One region of the Streptomyces sp. NPDC006872 genome, then DNA from elsewhere that is predicted to be linked to it. Evidence: predicted binding sites of a transcription regulator. Region 1 holds the regulator's gene; the other holds the start of a gene.
What was found. Region 1 encodes HrcA, which represses chaperone genes, less so after heat shock. Its sites were predicted from a motif close to TTNGCACTCNGNNNNNCNGAGTGCNAA; they were not measured.

Region 1 (7,304 bases):
CGCCGAGCCCGGTCACCCGGAACAGCTGCTTCTTCCCGACGACGGCGGTCAGATCGCCGCGCACACACGCCCCGTCGACCGCCCGGGCGACCGACCCGGTGACGGTGATGTCCCGTCCGTCGCCGGTCTCCCCCTGGCAGTCGACGGAGGCGACGGTCCCCGCCTTCTCCGGGTCCTTGTACTGAGCCGTGCAGGTCAGCCAGCGCACGTCCACGTCCCGCCGCCCGAGTTCGGCCGTCGCCGCCTCGTCGGTGGTGTACGCCACGGACATACTGCTCAGCCCGCCCGGTTCACAGGCCACCACGCCACCCGCCAGCACGGCCGCGCCCACCAGAAGCCAAATCCGCCTCAATGCCCCCATGGAGGGCAGCGTGCCACTCGGCCGGGCGGTGCGGAAGCCCGTATGCGGCCACGATCGGGACCGCGCTCACGGTCGGGAGGTCAGGACCAGCGGCCGGTTCTGCCCAGGATCAGGGCGGCGGCGGCCGTGCCCGCGGTCGAGGTGCGCAGGACGCTCCGCCCGAGCCGGTACGCCTTCGCGCCCGCCTCCTCGAAGAGCGCCAACTCGTCCGGGGACACGCCCCCTTCGGGTCCCACGACGAGCACGATCTCACCCTCGGCGGGGAGTTGGGCGACAGCGAGCGGCTCGCTGCGGTAGTCGCGGTCCTCGTGCAGGACGGCGGCGAAGTCGGCCCGCGCCAGAAGTGCCGCCACCTGCTTGCTCGTCGCCGCCTCGGCGACCTCGGGGAAGCGGACCCGGCGGGACTGCTTGCCGGCCTCGCGGGCGGTGGCCCGCCATTTGGCGAGCGCCTTCGCCCCGCGCTCGCCCCTCCACTGCGTGATGCAGCGCGAGGCCGCCCACGGCACGATCGCGTCGACGCCGGTCTCGGTCATCGTCTCCACGGCCAGCTCGCCCCGGTCGCCCTTGGGCAGCGCCTGGACGACGGTGATCCGGGGCGCTTCGACGGGCTCCTCGGTCACCTCCTTCAGGCGCACGACCAGCCGGTCCTTGCCCTCGGCTGCGACGACCTCGCCCTGCGCCCAGCGTCCGGCGCCGTCGGTGAGGACGACCTCCTCGCCGGCCTGCAGCCGCTTCACGGAGACGGCGTGCCGGCCCTCGGGACCGTCCAGCACGAACTCGGCGCGGCCGGCGGGCAGTTCGTCGACGACGAAGACGGGCGCGGTCATCGGTCGCCGCCGTCCTCGTCCGCCGGAGCGTCCACGGCGAGCTCCGGCAACGCTGTCCGCGCCTCGGCGAGTTCGGACAGCAGGACCTCCACCAACTGCCCGGCGGGCAGTTCGCGGGCCAGCCGGTGGCCCTGGCCCGCCCACAGGGCCATGCCCTGCGCGTCGCCCGCCTTGGCGGCCGCCTTGCGCAGCGGCGAGGTGAGGTGGTGGACCTCCGGGTAGGCGGCGGGCGCATACGGGCCGTGCTCGCGCAGGAAGCGGTTGACCAGGCCGCGGGCCGGGCGTCCGGAGAAGGCGCGGGTCAGCTCGGTGCGGACGAACAGGGGGTTGGTCAGCGCCTGCTTGTGCACGGCGTGCGCGCCGGACTCGGGCGTGGCGAGGAACGCGGTGCCCAGCTGGGCCGCGCTCGCGCCGGCCGCGAGGACCGCGGCGATCTGGCTGCCGCGCATGAGGCCGCCCGCAGCGACGATCGGCAGGCCGACGGACGCACGGACCTGGGCGAGCAGCGAGAGCAGGCCGATGCCGGCGCGGTCGTTCTCCGGGGTGTCCCGGTGGGTGCCCTGGTGGCCGCCGGCCTCCACGCCCTGCACGATCACCGCGTCGGCGCCGGCCCGCTCCACCGCGAGTGCCTCGTCGACGGTGGTCGCCGTGACCAGGGTGAACGTTCCCGCGCTGCGCAGGGAGTCCAGTGCCTCGCGGCTCGGGACGCCGAAGTGGAACGACACGACCGGCACCGGGTTGTCGAGCAGCACGGCGAGCTTGGCGTCGTAGCCGTCGTCGCGGCCGCTGTCGGGGTCGCCGAGCTCGGTCTCGTACCAGGCGGCCTCACCGGCCAGCTGATGGGCGTAGACCTCGACGGCGCCCGTCTCCGCATACTCGGGCTGGGGCATGAAGAGGTTCACGCCGAAGGGGCGGCCGGTGAGGCTCCGCAGCTGCTTGATCTCCTGGTACATGCCGTCGGCCGTCTTGTACCCGGCGGCGAGGAACCCGAGCCCGCCCGCCTCGGCCACGGCCGCGACGAGCTGCGGGACGGAGACACCGCCCGCCATCGGGGCCTGCACGATCGGATGAGGGAAGAGATCGGTCAGTGCGGAGGACATGACGGCATGTTGTCACGTCCTCCGAACAAGTCCGAATCCGGCCGTCCATCGGCATAGGCCACCGGCACGCGTGCCGGTGGCCGGTACCTTCCGGTCGCCCTTGGGGCTGACCTTTCGGTGCCTTTCGGTTGCCTTTCGGTGGGCTCAGCGCCCGTTGAAGGCGTCCTTCAGCCGCGAGAACAGGCCCTGCTGACCGGGCTGGAACTGACCCGTGGGCCGCTCCTCGCCGCGCAGCTTGGCGAACTCGCGCAGCAGCCGCTCCTGCTCGGGGTCGAGCTTGGTCGGCGTCTGCACCTCGACGTGCACGATGAGGTCGCCGCGTCCGCCGCCCCGCAGATGTGTGACGCCCCGGCCGTGCAGCGGGATCGACTGGCCGGACTGGGTGCCGGGCCGGATGTCGACCTCCTCCAGGCCGTCCAGCGTCTCCAGCGGCACCTTCGTGCCGAGCGAGGCCGCCGTCATCGGGAGGGTGACCGTGCAGTGCAGGTCGTCGCCGCGGCGCTGGAACATCGCGTGCGGCAGCTCGTGGATCTCCACGTACAGATCGCCGGCGGGACCGCCGCCGGGGCCGACCTCGCCCTCGCCCGCCAGCTGGATCCGGGTGCCGTTGTCGACACCGGCCGGGATCTTCACCGTGAGCGTGCGGCGGGAGCGGACGCGGCCGTCACCGGCGCACTCCGGGCAGGGCGTGGGAACCACGGTTCCGAAGCCCTGGCACTGCGGACACGGCCGCGAGGTCATGACCTGGCCCAGGAAGGACCGCGTCACCTGCGACACCTCACCGCGGCCGCGGCACATGTCACACGTCTGGGCGGTCGTGCCCGGAGCCGCGCCCTCACCGCTGCAGGTGGCACAGACGATCGCCGTGTCGACCTGGATGTCCTTCGTCGTGCCGAAGGCGGCCTCCTCGAGGTCGACCTCCAGCCGGATCATCGCGTCCTGGCCGCGCCGGGTGCGCGAGCGCGGCCCGCGCTGCGACGCCGTCCCGAAGAACGCGTCCATGATGTCCGAGAAGTTGCCGAAGCCACCGGCCCCGAAGCCGCCCGCGGCTCCGCCGCCCGCCTGGGACAGCGGGTCGCCGCCCAGGTCGTAGACCTGCTTCTTCTGCGGGTCCGACAACACCTCGTAAGCGGCGTTGATCTCCTTGAACCGCTCCTGGGTCTTCGGATCCGGGTTGACGTCCGGGTGCAGCTCGCGAGCGAGCCGCCGGAAGGCCTTCTTGATCTCTTCCTGCGACGCATCGCGGCGCACGCCGAGAACGGCGTAGTAGTCCGTGGCCACTCAGGACTCCGCCAGGATCTGTCCGACGTACCGTGCCACCGCTCGTACCGCTCCCATCGTTCCCGGGTAATCCATGCGGGTCGGTCCGACCACGCCGAGCTTGGCGACTGCCTCGCCGCCCGAACCGTAGCCGACCGACACCACCGAAGTGGAGTTGAGTCCCTCATAGGCGTTCTCGTGACCGATGCGTACGGTCATGCCCGAATCTCCCGCCTCGCCAAGGAGCTTGAGGAGCACGACCTGCTCCTCCAAGGCTTCCAGGACGGGCCGGATAGTGAGGGGAAAGTCATGTCCGAAGCGGGTGAGATTGGCGGTGCCGCCGATCATCAGCCGCTCCTCGTTCTCCTCGACGAGCGTCTCCAGCAGGGTGGAGAGCACCGTCGTGACCGTGCCGCGGTCCTCCGCCTCGAAGGCTTCCGGCAGGTCCTCGACCAGCTGCGGCACGTCCGCGAAGCGGCGGCCCGCGACCCGGCTGTTGAGCCGCGCGCGTAGATCCGCCAGAGACGTCTCCCCGAAGGGCGCCGAGCAGTCCACGAGCCGCTGCTCGACCCGCCCGGTGTCCGTGATCAGCACGAGCATCAGGCGTGCGGGCGCGAGCGAGAGAAGCTCCACGTGCCGCACGGTCGAGCGGGTCAGCGACGGGTACTGCACGACGGCGACCTGCCGGGTGAGCTGCGCGAGCAGCCGAACGGTCCGGGCCACCACATCGTCGAGGTCGACGGCTCCGTCGAGGAAGTTCTGGATGGCCCGGCGCTCCGGACCGGTCATCGGCTTGACGCCGGCCAGCTTGTCGACGAACAGCCGGTAGCCCTTGTCCGTGGGGATCCGCCCGGCACTGGTGTGCGGCTGGGCGATGAACCCCTCGTCCTCCAGGGCGGCCATGTCGTTGCGGACCGTCGCCGGGGAGACGCCGAGGTTGTGCCGCTCGGTGAGCGCCTTGGAACCGACCGGCTCCTCGGTGCCGACGTAGTCCTGGACGATGGCGCGCAGCACCTGGAGCCTGCGTTCACTCAGCAACCGCGCACACCTCCAGAAGTCGTCCCCAGTCCCCTGGGCGCCTGCCCTGACACCGTCCCTGGCACTCTTCGCTTCCGAGTGCCAGCGTTCCCCGGCCCAGTGTACGGCTGTGGGGTACACCGGGGGCAAGGTCGGCCGACGGCAGGTGGTCGGGCGGGGGCGATATGGGGCTAGCGTCGCGGTATGACGGTGACTTGGGAAGAGCTCGGGTGGGAGCGGGTCGCGCCAGGGGTCGGACGATGCCGGCTGCCGGGCTGGGACTGCACCGTCGGGCTGGTCGTCGGGGCGGGCGCGGTGCTGATGGTCGACGCGGGGTCGAGCCTCGTGGAGGGAGCCCGGCTGCGGGCGCAGGCCGAGGAGCTCACCGGCGGGCGTGTGACCCATCTCGCGCTCACCCATCCCCACTTCGACCATGTCCTCGGCGCGGCCGCGTTCCTGGGCGCGGAGGTCTTCGGGGCGGTGGGCGTGGACACGGTGTCGGCCGAGGAGCTGCGGGCGGACGCGGTGCGCAACGGCCTGGACGAGACGGCGGCGACGGAGGCCGTGGACACGCTCGTCCGGCCCCGCCATCTGGTCTGCGGCGAGTGGACCCTCGACCTGGGCGAGGGCCGCCGGGTCCTGCTGGCGAACGTGGGCCCGGGCCACACGGCCCACGATCTGGCGATCCTGGTCCCCGCCGCCCCCGGCTCGCCGGAGGTCGTCTTCTGCGGCGATCTGGTCGAGGAGTCCGGCGAACCGCAGGCGGGCCCGGACGCCGTCCCCTCCCACTGGCCCGCCGCCCTCGACCGGCTCCTGAACCTCGGCGGCGAGGACGCGCTGTACGTGCCGGGGCACGGAGCGGTGGTGGACGCGGCGTTCGTGCGGGCGCAGCGGGACGCGCTGGCGGCACGATTCGGCGTGTCGTAGTCATCCGGTCACGGCTTCTCCTATCGTCATCCGAATGCGCCAGTACTCCGCCGATCTGACCCCGCCGTGGAAGAAGCCCCAGCCCGTCCCCGAGGTCGCGGCGGAGCCCGGCCTGGTGGTGGAGGAGCCGGGCACCGGCTTCTGCGGCGCGGTGATCCGCTGCGAGGCGGGCACGGTGACCCTGGAGGACCGCTTCGGCAAGCACCGCGTGTTCCCGTTGGAGCCCCGCGGCTTCCTGCTGGAGGGCCGAGTCGTCACGCTCGTACGCCCGTCAGCCGGTCCCGTACGCCCCACCCGCACCGCCTCCGGTTCGGTCGCCGTCCCCGGCGCACGCGCGCGTGTGGCCCGCGCCGGCCGCATCTACGTCGAGGGCCGGCACGACGCCGAGCTGGTCGAGAAGGTCTGGGGCGACGACCTGCGTGTGGAGGGCGTGGTCGTGGAGTACCTGGAGGGCGTGGACGACCTCCCGAAGATCGTCGCCGACTTCGCACCGGGCCCGGACGCGAAGCTGGGCATCCTGGTGGACCACCTCGTCCCCGGCACGAAGGAATGGCGCATCGCCCGGTCGGTCACCAGTGAGCACGCCCTGGTCGTGGGCCACCCGTACATCGACGTCTGGGAGGCGGTGAAGCCGTCGTCCGTCGGCATCGAGTCCTGGCCCCGCGTCCCCCACGGCCAGGACTGGAAGACGGGCGTCTGCCGCGCGCTGGGCTGGCCGCCGGAGAACACGGGGGCGGTGTGGCAGGCGATCCTGGCCCGGGTGAACTCGTACAGGGACCTGGAGCCGGAGCTGCTGGGCAGGGTCGAGGAACTGATCGACTTCGTGACGATTCCCAGCCCGTCCGGCGTTTGAGGACGAGGCCGTCCAGGCCGAAAGCGGGGGTCTGGGGGCGGCAGCCCCCAGGGACGGGACGGGAAGGGGCGGCGGGGGCGAAAAACCCTCAGTCCACCAGGTCCCGCACCACCGCGTCCGCCAGCAACCGCCCGCGCAGGGTGAGCACGGCCCGCCCCTCTTCGTACGGCCCGGACTCCAGCAGACCGTCCGCCAGCGCACGCCCGGCCGCCGCGACTCCCTCCTGCCGCAGCAGCGACAGCGGCACCCCCTCCCGGAGCCGCAGCTCCAGCAGGATCCGCTCGACCCGCCGGTCCTCGTCGGACAGGAGCTCACGCCCCGCGCCCGGCGAGCGCCCAGCGGCCAGCGCCGCCGCATACGCCCCCGGATGCTTGACGTTCCACCAGCGCACCCCGCCGACATGGGAGTGGGCGCCCGGCCCCGCGCCCCACCAGTCGGCGCCGCGCCAGTACAGCTCGTTGTGCAGGCAGCGCCCGGCGGCGGAGGTCGCCCAGTTGGACACCTCGTACCAGTCGAAGCCCGCGGCGGACATCACCTCGTCCGCGATCAGATACCGGTCGGCGTGGACGTCGTCGTCGGTCATCGGAACCTCGCCGCGCCGGATCCGGCGGGCAAGCTGCGTGCCCTCCTCGACGATCAGCGCGTAGGCCGAGACATGGTCCGGGCCCGCGCCCAGAGCCGCGTCCAGCGAGGCCCGCCAGTCGTCGTCCGACTCGCCCGGGGTGCCGTAGATCAGGTCCAGGTTGACGTGCTCGAACCCGGCCGCGCGGGCCTCCGCCACGCACGCTTCGGGGCGGCCCGGCGTGTGGGTCCGGTCCAGCACGCGCAGCACATGCTGCTTCGCGCTCTGCATGCCGAAGGAGATCCGGTTGAAGCCGCCCCGGCGAAGGGTGGCCAGATAGGCGGGGTCGACGGACTCCGGGTTGGCCTCCGTCGTCACCTCCGCGTCCGCCGCGAGC
Region 2 (7,304 bases), on a different contig from region 1:
CCCTGGTCGCCCTCAACGGCACGGTCCCCCTGTGGGAGGGCCTGGTCATCCTCGCGGTGATGTTCCTCGGCACGGTCGTCCACCGAGCCGAACACGGCCGGACCACCTGGCGGTACGCGGCCGCCACGGCCGTCCTCGTGATCGGCTGCGCGGTGGCGAGCGCGTCCTGGCACGGTGACGGAACCCATGCCACCCAGCGCGGCTGGATCACGGCCTTCCTCCTGGCCGTCCTCACCTTCGGCATCGGCCTGGCGCTGCGCAACCGGCGCATACCGCGCGCGCTGCTGGCACTGGGCACGATCAGCTACTCGCTCTACCTCGTGCACCCGGCCCTGCTGGCGGTGACCGACGCCACGATCGGCCGTCGGCCCCACGACAACCTCCTGCTCGAAGCGGCGTTCTTCGCGGCGCTGCTCCCCCTGAGCGCACTGACCTACCGCTGCATCGAAGCCCCGGCCCAGAACTGGGGCCGCCGACTGGCGCGGGTGAGATCAGCCCCCGCAACCGCCCCGAGGCTCAAGCATCCAGCTCCGAGCCCTGTTTGCAAGGAACGGGTGGAGGGCGTCAACCCACCCTCCCACCCGGCGAGTTGACGCGGAGCGACCGACCTGCCACGGAAGGTCACCACGCTCTAGCGTGCGCATAACGAAACAGCCCCCGCCAGGTGCTACCAACACCTGCGGGGGCCTGACCTACAAGATCGAAAGCAGTGGTCGATCCGTGGCTGACGCCAAGCTTAGTGCCGACCTCCCGCCCGTGCACGCATCCCCGCACCCGATGGCCAATCCGGGTTACGGAAAGCGCTCCGCACCGGGCCAACTCCGCCGCACCCATCACGACTTCGCGCACCTCCCGCCCCGCGAGGCGGCCATCGCCGCGTACATCGACCGGCTCCCCGATGGCACGGACATCTCGGTGAAAACGCTGGCCAAGACGACTCCGTACGGCCAGTGCGCGCTTCGCACGGCGCTCAACCGGATCCAGGCGGCCCGGCACTTGAGGCGCGGCCGGGAACGTCTGGAGGCCGACTCGGGCGAGTCCCGCTGGATCACCCGATCGTGGTGGTCGCGTACCGCACGGGACGACGACTGGTGGACAAGGTTCACGCGCGGCGACGTACCGGAGCCGGAACAGCCACCGGACCCGGACCGTCGCCCCACCCGCTCCCGCGCCCACATCCTCCTCGCCGCCCTGGGCCGCACGGCACCCGCGCTGTCCCTCTCCGCCGCCGACTGCGCGCAGCTCGCTCCGCTCGTGGAGGAGTGGTTCGCGCGCGGGGCCACGGAGGAGACACTCCGCATCGCCCTGACCGCCGGCCTGCCCACACCGGTGCACAGCCCGGCGGCCCTGCTCCCTACCTCCTCATCGACCGTGAAAACAACAGCGTCGTCGTCTACAGCGACCCCAAGGACGGCCACTACCAGCAGACCGCCTCCTACCCCTGGGGCACCGCCGTCGAGCTTCCGCCCCCGGTGAGCATCACCCTCGACACCGAGGAACTGAAGGAGTACGCGGGCTGAAACGCCCGAGGGCGGCACCCCCCGTTTCCGGGAAGTGCCGCCCTCGGTCCGAAGGACAGGCGATCGACCAGAGGTCGATCAGAAGTCCATGTCACCGCCCGGCATGCCGCCGCCGGCCGGCGCGGACGCCTTCTCCGGCTTGTCGGCGATGACGGCCTCGGTGGTGAGGAACAGCGCGGCGATGGAGGCCGCGTTCTGCAGCGCGGAACGCGTCACCTTCGCCGGGTCGATGATGCCCTCGGCGATCATGTCGACGTACTCGCCGGTCGCAGCGTTCAGGCCGTGACCGACCTGGAGGTTGCGGACCTTCTCCACGACGACGCCACCCTCGAGACCACCGTTGATGGCGATCTGCTTGAGCGGGGCCTCCAGGGCGAGCCGCACGGCGTTGGCGCCGGTCGCCTCGTCACCCTCGAGCTCCAGCTTCTCGAAGACGGCGGAGGCCTGGATGAGCGCCACGCCACCACCGGCGACGATGCCCTCCTCGACGGCGGCCTTCGCGTTGCGGACGGCGTCCTCGATGCGGTGCTTGCGCTCCTTGAGCTCCACCTCGGTGGCGGCGCCGGCCTTGATGACCGCGACACCGCCGGCGAGCTTCGCCAGGCGCTCCTGCAGCTTCTCGCGGTCGTAGTCCGAGTCGCTGTTCTCGATCTCGGCGCGGATCTGGTTGACCCGGCCGGCGACCTGGTCCGAGGAGCCGGAGCCGTCGACGATGGTCGTCTCGTCCTTGGTGATGACGACCTTGCGGGCCTTGCCCAGCAGGTCCAGGGAGGTGTTCTCGAGCTTGAGACCGACCTCCTCGGAGATGACCTCGCCACCGGTGAGGATGGCGATGTCGTTCAGCATCGCCTTGCGGCGGTCGCCGAAGCCCGGGGCCTTGACCGCGACGGACTTGAAGGTGCCGCGGATCTTGTTGACGACCAGGGTCGACAGGGCCTCGCCCTCGACGTCCTCGGCGATGATCAGCAGCGGCTTGCCCGACTGCATGACCTTCTCCAGGAGCGGGAGCAGGTCCTTGACGTTCGCGATCTTGGAGTTCGCGATCAGGATGTACGGGTCGTCGAGGACGGCCTCCATACGCTCCATGTCGGTGGCGAAGTACGCCGAGATGTAGCCCTTGTCGAAGCGCATGCCCTCGGTGAGTTCCAGCTCCAGACCGAAGGTCTGGGACTCCTCGACGGTGATGACGCCTTCCTTGCCGACCTTGTCCATCGCCTCGGCGATGAGCTCGCCGATCTGGGTGTCGGCGGCGGAGATGGAGGCCGTGGAAGCGATCTGCTCCTTGGTCTCGACATCCTTGGCCTGCTCCAGCAGGGCACCGGAGACGGCCTCGACGGCCTTCTCGATACCGCGCTTGAGAGCCATCGGGTTGGCGCCGGCGGCCACGTTGCGCAGACCCTCGCGCACCAGGGCCTGGGCCAGGACGGTCGCGGTCGTCGTGCCGTCACCGGCTACGTCGTCCGTCTTCTTCGCGACTTCCTTGACCAGCTCGGCGCCGATCTTCTCGTACGGGTCCTCGAGCTCGATCTCCTTGGCGATGGACACACCATCGTTGGTGATCGTGGGGGCGCCCCACTTCTTCTCGAGGACGACGTTGCGGCCCTTGGGGCCGAGCGTCACCTTCACGGCGTCCGCGAGCTGGTTCATGCCGCGCTCGAGGCCGCGCCGTGCCTCCTCGTCGAACGCGATGATCTTGGCCATGTGAAGTGGTCCTCCCGGACTGGGGTGGATTGCTCCGGACCGCGCTGGCGCCCGCGACGGACGGCTCGCCGGCCTGGCGGTTCCTTGCCCCACCTGGCCTGCGGGCCTCACCGACCCGGTCCTTCTTTGTCACTCTCACCTGCAGAGTGCTAACGCCAATGATTAGCACTCGGCATGGGCGAGTGCAAGCGACTCGGGAGGATCCGCAGGTGAACAACGGTGCGGCCAGCGGGGCGCGAGAGGCACCGGACGCACCGAAGGGCTCGTACCCCCCAGGAGGTACAAGCCCTTCGGATGTGACGTACAGAAGAACGACGCTGTCAGTCGGCGCGCGCTTCAGCCGGTCGCGAGACGGACCATGTCCGCCTGCGGCCCCTTCTGACCCTGCGAGATCTCGAAATCGACCCGCTGACCCTCTTCCAGGGTGCGGTAGCCGTCCATCTGAATCGCGCTGTAGTGGACGAAAACATCCGCACCACCGTCGACCGCGATGAAGCCGTACCCCTTCTCCGCGTTGAACCATTTGACGGTGCCCTGAGCCATGCCTAACTCCCCTATTACTGGCCCTTGCACAGATCCACACTTCGCGGATCCGGGTCAGACCTCACCCCCCAACGATTGGGGGCGTGCGCCGGAACGCGTCGACCGCGGCTGAATGTATCTGTCCAACTGCCCTCTGCAACAGGTCACTTGGACGAGAATTCTGGACGCAAAGGATCCGGAATGTGGCGAGAATTCGCCTGAATTCAGGGCAAGTCGGGCCCTACGAAAGCCACAAAAGCCGCGAAAGGTATACACACTTTGGCTGCTTCTTATCGGGCACGGGGCAGAAATCAAAGGCTCCGGATCCGGTGATCCGGACCGGGTTCCCCAACTGTACCGCGCTCAACCACACTGAATTGCCCCCTCCGCTTCTATCGCGGAGAGGGCAATTCGATGAACGCTCGGTAATCGCTGTTACCGACGGTTACTACCAACGGGTACTGAACAGCGGTCAGTCGCCGCTCGGCAGCCGCGCAGCCGCCGCTCAGCCGCCCGCGACCGCCGGGATGATCGAGACGCCGGCGCCGTCCGGAGTCGGCGTCTGAAGCCCCTGCTCGAAGCGGACGTCGTCGTCGTTGACGTACACGTTGACGAACCGACGCAGCTTGCCCTGGTCGTCGAGAACGCGGGCGGCGATGCCGGTGTGGTTCTTCTCGAGGTCGGCGATGACCTCGCCGAGGGTCGCCCCCTCGGCCTTCACCTCGGCCGAACCGCCGGTGTAGGTGCGCAGGATGGTGGGGATGCGGACGGTGACGCTCATGACTTTCGACCTCCGGTCAGGTGGAGCGCCCCCGCGGGGGCGCAGGGCAGTGACTAGCCGAGACCCGCGTCGCGGAACGACTCGAGGTTGGGCCGAATCGTCGCGGTCAGTCCCGTGCCGGCCACCGCGTCGAGCGTCTTGAGACCGTCGCCCGTGTTCAGCACGACCGTAGTGAGCGTCGGGTCGAGAAGACCGTTCTCGATCAGCTTCCGCGTCACACCCACCGTCACTCCACCGGCGGTCTCCGCGAAGATGCCCTCGGTCCGCGCCAGCAGCTTGATCGCGTCGACGATCTGCTCGTCCGTCACGTCCTCCACCGCACCGCCGGTACGACGCGCGATGTCGAGCACATACGGACCGTCCGCCGGGTTGCCGATGGCCAGCGACTTGGCGATGGTGTTCGGCTTCTGCGGACGGACGACGTCATGCCCCGCCTTGTACGCGACGGACACCGGGCTGCAGCCCTCGGCCTGAGCGCCGAAGATCTTGTACGGCTTGTCCTCGACGAGCCCGAGCTTGATCAGCTCCTGCAGCCCCTTGTCGATCTTCGTGAGCTGCGAGCCGGAGGCGATCGGCACGACCAGCTGGTCGGGAAGCTCCCAGCCGAGCTGCTCGCAGATCTCGTACGCCAGGGTCTTGGACCCCTCCGCGTAGTACGGCCGCAGGTTGACGTTGACGAAGCCCCAGCCCTCGCCCGCCGGGTCGCCGATGAGCTCGGAGCAGAAGCGGTTGACGTCGTCGTAGTTGCCCTCGATGCCGACGAGCTCGCCGCCGTAGACCGCGGCCATGACGACCTTGCCCTGCTCCAGGTCGTGCGGGATGAACACGCAGGAGCGGAAGCCCGCGCGGGCCGCCGCGGCGCCCACGGCGCCGGCCAGGTTGCCGGTCGAGGAGCACGAGAGGGTGGTGAAGCCGAAGGCGCGCGCCGCCTCGATGGCCTGCGCGACGACGCGGTCCTTGAAGGAGTGCGTCGGGTTTCCGGAGTCGTCCTTGACGAAGAGCTTTCCGGCGTCGACGCCCAGTTCACGGGCGAGGTTGTCGGCCTGGACGAGCTTGGTCCAGCCCGGGTTGATGTTCGGCTTGTCCGCGACGTCGGCCGGGACCGGCAGGAGGGGCGCGTAGCGCCAGACGTTCGCGGGTCCCGCCTCGATGCGCTTGCGGAGCTCCTCCGTGTCGTAGGAAGAGAAGTCGTACGCGATCTCGAGCGGGCCGAAACACTCCTCGCAGGCGAAGACGGGCCCGAGGGGGACGCGGTGACCGCACTCACGGCAGTTCAACGCCGCGGCCGGACCGAGGTCGACGGCAGAGGCGGAGCTGGAGGCGGAGGAAACGGTGGATTCGGTTGCAACGTTCTGCGCAGCCATGTGAGGGGAGGCCCTTTCTCCTCATCTTCCTCACGACGCACTTCGCCGTGAGACGGATTTGGCACCTTCCCGAGCCGGGAGCCTCACCACGACGACGTGGTCAGACCGGCTGGAGGGTTGCCGGGGCTTCATCGGGCCGTATCCCTCTGCCCCTCTGGATGAGCGGTATTCGGTTGTTGATCTCAATGAGTGCGTTGATCTCATTGAACAGTGGACGACCTTGGACATGCGATGGTCATCCGCGTTGTTCAAGACTGTAACCGAAGCCCAGGATCGTTGAGATAGTCGTCCGAACCGCGAGATGTGAGGAGCCGCCGTGCTGGAAGAGGTCGAGCGCTGGCTGGCCACCCGCTCCTGGTCGGGGACCGATCGCCCGCTGCACCGGATCCTGGCCGCCAAGCGCGCCACGAACCAGTCGGTGTCCGTGGTGCTGCCCGCGCTGAACGAGGAGGAGACGGTCGGCGACATCGTCGCGATCATCCGCCACGACCTCATGCAGCAGGTCCCGCTCGTCGACGAGATAGTCGTCGTCGACTCGGGATCGACCGACCGGACCTCCGAGGTCGCCGCGGCGGCCGGAGCCCGGGTCGTCCACCGGGACGACATCCTGCCGCGCATCCCGGCCGTGCCCGGCAAGGGCGAGGTCCTGTGGCGCTCGCTGCTCGTCACCGGCGGGGACATCGTCTGCTTCATCGACGCCGATCTGAAGGAGTTCTCCTCCGACTTCGTCTCGGGCATCGTCGGCCCGCTGCTGACCGACCCCGAGGTGGACCTCGTCAAGGGCATGTACGACCGTCCGCTGGGCGGCGCGGCCGGCCAGGGCGGGCGGGTCACCGAGCTGATGGCCCGGCCCCTGCTCAACATGCACTGGCCGCAGCTGGCCGGGTTCGTGCAGCCGCTCGGCGGCGAGTACGCGGCCCGCCGCAGCCTGCTGGAGCAGCTGCCCTTCCCGGTCGGCTACGGCGTGGAGCTGGGCATGCTGGTCGACGCCCTGCACCTGGTGGGCCTGGACGCCCTCGCCCAGGTCGACGTCGGCGTCCGCAAGCACCGCCACCAGGACGGTCAGGCCCTCGGCCGGATGGCCGCGGCGATCTACCGCACCGCCCAGCTCCGGCTGGCCCGCGGGCATCTGATCCGCCCCTCCCTCACCCAGTTCGAACGCAGCCCGGACGGCTTCGAACCGCGCACCTACTCCGTGGACACCGAGGAGCGGCCGCCGATGGCGGAGATCGCGGAGTACCAGTCCCGCAAGGTCGCGTAACACCGCACACCCGTTGTATACGTCCTGGCCACACAGGGCGACCGTACGTTTGAGCGTTTCCGGAGCGGGCTAGGTTGAGGTCTATGGCTACCACCGGTGGAGCTGCTCAGGTCCTGGTCGCGTCCAACCGCGGCCCGGTCTCGTACACGGTCGAC

Region 2: a site for HrcA is predicted at 3,384-3,410, ahead of groL (chaperonin GroEL). Genes of this name have one in related genera too.

Annotation. Positions count from the first base shown of each region.
Region 1 is NZ_JBEYIL010000011.1:331,735-339,038, forward strand. It holds gene ABZ725_RS31360 (hypothetical protein) at 1-361, opposite strand, end outside; gene ABZ725_RS31365 (16S rRNA (uracil(1498)-N(3))-methyltransferase) at 442-1,188, opposite strand; gene ABZ725_RS31370 (nitronate monooxygenase) at 1,185-2,288, opposite strand; gene dnaJ (molecular chaperone DnaJ) at 2,433-3,569, opposite strand; gene hrcA (heat-inducible transcriptional repressor HrcA) at 3,570-4,586, opposite strand; gene ABZ725_RS31385 (MBL fold metallo-hydrolase) at 4,770-5,492, shown strand; gene ABZ725_RS31390 (DUF3097 domain-containing protein) at 5,527-6,345, shown strand; gene hemW (radical SAM family heme chaperone HemW) at 6,434-7,304, opposite strand, start outside.
Region 2 is NZ_JBEYIL010000005.1:494,007-501,310, forward strand. It holds gene ABZ725_RS18045 (acyltransferase) at 1-593, shown strand, start outside; gene ABZ725_RS18050 (hypothetical protein) at 778-1,476, shown strand; gene groL (chaperonin GroEL) at 1,599-3,221, opposite strand; gene ABZ725_RS18060 (cold-shock protein) at 3,558-3,764, opposite strand; gene ABZ725_RS18065 (MoaD/ThiS family protein) at 4,249-4,524, opposite strand; gene thrC (threonine synthase) at 4,578-5,888, opposite strand; SAM riboswitch class I at 5,907-6,053, opposite strand; gene ABZ725_RS18075 (glucosyl-3-phosphoglycerate synthase) at 6,205-7,149, shown strand; gene ABZ725_RS18080 (trehalose-6-phosphate synthase) at 7,233-7,304, shown strand, end outside.